Tunicatimonas pelagia: one gene and its partner. The protein of the gene in region 1 interacts with the protein of each later gene in a pairwise test. Links are inferred from orthologs where the notes say so. Each region holds a gene or a part of one and is shown on either strand. Other genes may lie near its edges.

Region 1 (2,868 bases):
AACAGTACTAGCTTTCTCACTATCAGTACCTGAATAATAAAGAAAACAATAAAGTTAAGTGCTTGCGGTAGCAGATGCCGACTATTCATTCCCCCACAATAGTTTGGTGCAACAACGAATCCTTCTCCTGCTTTAGTTTATTTTTTACCACGTATACATACGATAGTTGGTAAAAATCATTCGATAAGTCTACATCTATACTATAAAAGGCAGCGTCTTCTTCGGGACGCACTTCTTTCACTGTTCCAATCAGAATTTCGGGAGGATAAATTCCACTGTAACCCGAAGTAACTACAGTATCTCCGGTGATAACATTAATATGGATAGGAATGTATCTTAAACTGGCTGTTGTAGGATCAGAGCCACTCCATTCTATGGAGCCTAACGTGCTGGAGCGTTTCACCAGCGCAGACACATTCATATTGGTATGTAAAATCGATGTTATTAGTGCGTAATGCTCCGATACATCTTTTACCTTCCCAACTACGCCGTTGGGACTAATCACGCCCATATTGGGTTCAATACCATCAGCTCGCCCTTTGTTGATAGTCACGTGATTTTTAAAGTTTTTAACCGTGTTGTCTACCACCTTCGACGGAATAAAAGCGTACTGCTGAAAGCGTAAGCTATCGGCTCGGCTGCGTACACGAGGTAGCACAAATAGAGAATCTTGCGATAGGGCTTGTAGTGCTAATGAATCTTCTATAATTGGGTTGAATACATCTTGCAGCGACTCGTTAGGTTGTCCGGAAAGAGCCGCCCGAAGCTGAGCGTTTTCCTGGGCTAGTTGATCGTTTGCCTCCTGAAGGTTGAAATATTCTGAAGCGGTATTAGAGAAATCCATTACAGAAGCCACCATCTTATTAGACGAATTGATGACTGCTGCTTGGTGATATGCGTTATTATTGACAATAAAAAACCCACTTAGTCCCTCCAGGACTACGAACAGGAGTGTGGTACGATATTTTAATAGAAATGAGAGTAGATTATACATCTTACGTCATCAACACTGACTTAAACAAGTCAAACTTTTTCAATGCTACTCCAGTCCCCCGAACGACGGCTCGTAGCGGATCATCAGCCACGTGTACCGGTAATTTAGTCTTCAGGGCTAACCGCTTATCCAACCCCCGTAGTAAAGCTCCTCCTCCGGTCAGATGAATTCCATTATCATAAATATCCGCCGAGAGTTCGGGGGGCGAAATTTCTAATGCCTTTAGCACTGCTTCCTCTATTTTAGAAATAGATTTATCCAGCGCATAAGCAATCTCCGAATAAGAAACCTTAATTACCTTCGGAATACCGGTCATCAAATCGCGTCCGCGAATTTCGTAATCGTCTGGTTCTTCGTCTAGCTCGGTTAGAGCCGAACCTACTTCCAGTTTCACTTTTTCCGCCGAGCGCTCACCAATTAGCAAATTATGCTGCCGACGCATGTAATCCAGAATATCTTTGTTGAAAGTATCGCCCGCTACGCGAATAGATTGGTCGCATACAATCCCCGAAAGAGCAATTACCGCAATTTCGGTTGTCCCCCCACCAATATCCACCACCATTGAACCCACCGGTTGGTCAATGTCAATTCCAATTCCGATAGCAGCCGCAATAGGTTCATGTACCATGTATACCTCCTTAGCTCCGGCGTGTTCCGCTGAGTCGCGAACCGCTCGTTTTTCCACTTCAGTAATACCCGAAGGAATACAGATAATCATGCGGTGGGATGAAGGAAGATAACGGTTTCCAGTATCAATCATCTTGATCATACCCCGAATCATATGCTCCGCCGCGTGGAAGTCGGCAATTACCCCATCTTTTAGGGGGCGAATAGTTTTTATATTTTCGTGTGTCTTCTCGTGCATCTGCATCGCTTGCCGGCCAATAGCTAATACTTTATTGGAAGTGCGGTCAATGGCGATGATGGATGGCTCGTCTACGACAATTTTTTCTTTATTTATAATCAGCGTATTAGCCGTTCCTAAGTCAATGGCTATATCGCTGGAAAAGAAGTCGAACAATCCCATAAGTTGATTACTAATGTGGTTTGAGTGGTATTTTTATTCTTTTTAAGTTATACAAATTTCGTGTAAGACCCACCCATTTCAAATCGTTATTTCGTTAGCCTATGCAATAGGTAAGGAAATTAGAGTTTCTTTACGAAACTGTCGGCCTTATTATCTCTTTCTCAACAATCTGCGTAATTCGCGCAAAATTAGATCGAAATTTTAACTATTAATAGGATAGCTACCTGATTTCTTTCTTCGCCCGGTTTGTTTTCAGCTCTATAGAAATCTCACAAAGCAGTATGAGCAAGAAAAAGTTAGCTTTCTCAGTGGTAACTTACTTCTGACCGACTGAAGGGAGTGAAATTACCCTAACGGTTGGCAATACCTAAATCTTTTGCTTTCTCAGCACTGTTCATAACACTTAAACTATCTACTACAGCCGAATAGATTTGCTCCATCTCGGCCATATGATCCAGGTAATATTCGTAGCTGCGAAAGTAAATGGAATCAGTCACATTGTGATCTTTGAAGACTGAGTATTCGTAATTGCGGTAAATAATTTCTATAGAATCAGCATTTCGAGAACCAGTGTAGCTCATCTTGGCTTCGGCCAAGTGAAGATCAATAAGAATGGAGGCCATGGTTGATTTATCTAGCAAATCAACCGGAGATTCCATTGATTGTTCAGAACTTGCACAAGCTCCCAACAACAAATAGAGAGAAAGAAAAATGTATGAATAACGCATTATTAGAGATCAACAGATCATTGGTATACTTATTACCGAAACGAGCCACTAAAAGTTCTCATTGTCATGATCTGATTTTTTAGCTAGTTGCCACAATCTAAGCAGCTGTTAACAGCTAT
Region 2 (2,963 bases), 3.3 Mb from region 1 along the record:
ACCCGATTTAATCGATAGCAGAATGCGCTGCGCTCCGGTAATATTCACATTATCGAGCAAGGGAGAAGACAAGGCCATTTCGGCGGCTCGTTTGGCCCGATGGTCTCCATCTACTTTGGCTGAACCCATCACCGCTGCGCCGGAATTTGCCATTACGGTCTTTACATCTTCAAAATCTACGTTAATGTCACCCGGTAAGGTGATAATTTCCGCAATGCTTTTGGCTGCCGTCGTCAGCACATTATCGGCTTGGGCAAAAGCGTTAGACAGCGATAAGTTACTGTAGGTCTCCCGCAGTTTATCGTTTAAAATAACCAGCACGGTATCACAGCTTTCCCGCAGTTCAGCAATCCCTTCGTTCGCCAGTCGCATTTTCTTACGCCCCTCGAAGCTAAACGGAGAGGTAACAATGCCCACCGTTAAAATACCTAACTCCCGAGCCACTCGGGCAATTTCGGGAGCCGCTCCGGTTCCGGTTCCACCGCCCATTCCGGCCGTGATGAATAGCATCTTGGTATTATCGCTTAGTAAATCGCGAATATCTTCTTTGCTTTCAATAGCAGCTTCTTTGCCTTTTTCGGGATTCGCTCCCGCTCCCAGTCCTTCGGTGAGTCCTATGCCTATCTGAAGCTTGTTAGGAACCGGGCTGGTTTGTAAGGCCTGCACATCGGTATTGCAGACAATAAACTCTACATCCCGAATACCTTGGTTAAACATGTGGTTTACAGCATTACTACCTCCGCCTCCGACACCAATCACTTTGATGATAGACGGGTTCTGAGGCTGTAGATCGAAACTATATGTCTTATTCATAACGGTGGAGATTTGGGTAGTTTAGGGTTATACCAAAACTACATTAATATTCTTTCTCATTAAAGTCATCAATCAATATTTTCTTGGTCTTTTCCAATATACCTCTGAAAGAAAAACCAGTTTGTCGTTCTTTTCGCACAACTTGGTTGGTTTGCCTGCTTTTGTGACGAAGGTATTCAGAGTTGCGTTCGTCAATCGCTTTAAAGCCCGCTAGCACCAAGCCAACCCCAGTTGCGTACATGGGCGATTTAATTATTTCTGGCTTACCTTTACCTAGATATTCGTTGGGATGACCAATTCGGCCATCAGTGGCGCACATAAGCTCGCAAAGCTGCTTGATGTGGCGCAGTTGCGAACCTCCGCCGGTAACAACAATGCCTCCTGCCAGGCGATCTTCGTAACCCGACGAAATAATCTCAGCATGAACTAACTCAAAGACTTCCTGCACTCGAGCCTCAATAATGTAAGCCAGGTTCTTCACCGAGATTTCTCGAGGTGGACGGTCGCGCAATCCGCGAATAGAAACAATTTCGTTAATGTTAGCTTCCTCGGCAATGGCCCGGCCAAACTTCACTTTAAGTAGTTCGGCTTGCTCGTGCAGCACGGAGCAGCCTTGCTTAATATCAGACGTAATAATATTCCCACCAAATGGAATAACGGCTGTGTGGCGAATAATACCATCGTGGAAAATAGCAATATCAGTGGTGCCGCCCCCAATATCTACCAAGCAAACTCCGGCTTTCTTTTCCTCCTCACTAAGCACCGCCAAGCTAGAAGCCAAAGGCTCGAGGATGAGATTATCTATTTCCAATCCCGCTTTACGAACGCACTTATTGACATTGTTAATCGCGTTGGTCTGAGCGGTGATAATATGGAAATCAGCTTCCAGCTTCACGCCCGACATGCCTACTGGATCCATAATCCCCTCCTCATAATCGACGATGTAGTGCTGGGGCATTACATGAATAATTTCGCAACCGGGCGGGGTTACAATGCGGTACATATCCTGGGTTAGCCGCTCTACATCACCTACCGTAATCTCCTCTTCGGAAGAGTTACGGGTAATGCTACCGTGGTGCACCGAGCTACGGATATGCTGCCCGGCAATGCCTACGTTCACCACATTAATTTCTACTCCTGACTGCTCTTCAGCTTGCTGAACCGCCTTTTGGATTGCCTGTACAGTTTTATCAATATTACTGACAATGCCTCGGATAACACCGTCGGAGACGGCTTTACCCATGCCCATCACTTCTAGTTTTCCGTATTCATTCTTTCGGCCTACAATAACGCAGATTTTAGTAGTACCGATATCTAGTCCAACTACGGGTTGATCGTTGTCCATGGTTTTACTGGTTAGTCACACACAATTTGATTTTCATAGGTCAGGTTGACCCCATTATAATAATTCCATCCTTTTCGGGGCAGAATCTGCTGGTAAAATAATTCTAACTTATCGAACTTTTCAGCAATCTGATCGGGCTTTCCGAATTTAATTGTTTGCTTACCCACCTGAGGATGAAGCGTTACTTCCCCCTGTTGATTCACATCCATTTGAGCAATTTGCGCCCGCCAGAAATCGTCTTGTTCAATATACTTTGCTAAGGAAAGAAGCTGGTTTCCGGTGCTATCCTGGTTCCAGTCTCCTTTAATTAATTTTGGAATAAACGTACCTCCTACCAGCATTACCCGCGCCGTATGTCGCCCCGAAAGTGGTAATAGCTTTCCAGTAGTGCTAACGTAAGCATCGGGCAATTTGGGGTGTATGATGCGGGCAATAGGTCGGCTCTGCTGTACGGCAACATGTACCTTTCCTTCCAAATCGTAATGCACATTTGCCCACTCTACGTAAGGATTTCCCAGTACTCGATGCTCCAGTTGCTTTAACTCTAACCCATTTAGGGGCAGCCCGATAATCGATTTTTCGCCTTGCTGCAACAGACCACGTATTTCTCTCTCGCTCACAAAAGACTCAATACCATCGTGCTCAATAGCTACACTAATTTGTGTACACACCCGCTGCTGACGACGATACTCCGTGGCTCCTATTGCAGTCACCAATATGATAAGCATCGTGACCAGATGTACCGATTTCTTTATCCGCTTCATGGCTTCTCCTCAATTAGTTTAACTACTTCCTGAGCAATGTG

Evidence for each region. Proteins that work in one complex are often made in the same cells at the same time.
Region 2: the proteins of P0M28_RS05885 (region 1) and ftsA interact in binary tests that used the Escherichia coli proteins (3 or more experiments, as listed by UniProt). The link is inferred for Tunicatimonas pelagia from one-to-one orthologs.

Annotation. Positions count from the first base shown.
Region 1 is NZ_CP120683.1:1,414,561-1,417,428, forward strand. What follows is about bases 9-2,855. They hold P0M28_RS05885 (rod shape-determining protein), read right to left. Parts: upstream 2,022-2,855; coding sequence 996-2,021; downstream 9-995. Other genes in these bases: P0M28_RS05875 (Rod shape-determining protein MreD), read right to left, coding at 9-89; mreC (rod shape-determining protein MreC), read right to left, coding at 86-994; P0M28_RS05890 (DUF4296 domain-containing protein), read right to left, coding at 2,372-2,749. Outside these bases: more of P0M28_RS05875, read right to left, coding at 1-8. UniProt on the Escherichia coli protein: Forms membrane-associated dynamic filaments that are essential for cell shape determination. Acts by regulating cell wall synthesis and cell elongation, and thus cell shape.
Region 2 is NZ_CP120683.1:4,715,773-4,718,735, reverse strand. What follows is about bases 8-2,949. They hold ftsA (cell division protein FtsA), read right to left. Parts: upstream 2,159-2,949; coding sequence 857-2,158; downstream 8-856. Other genes in these bases: murG (undecaprenyldiphospho-muramoylpentapeptide beta-N-acetylglucosaminyltransferase), read right to left, coding at 2,919-2,949; P0M28_RS20235 (cell division protein FtsQ/DivIB), read right to left, coding at 2,170-2,922; ftsZ (cell division protein FtsZ), read right to left, coding at 8-813. Outside these bases: more of ftsZ, read right to left, coding at 1-7; more of murG, read right to left, coding at 2,950-2,963. UniProt on the Escherichia coli protein: Essential cell division protein that assists in the assembly of the Z ring. May serve as the principal membrane anchor for the Z ring.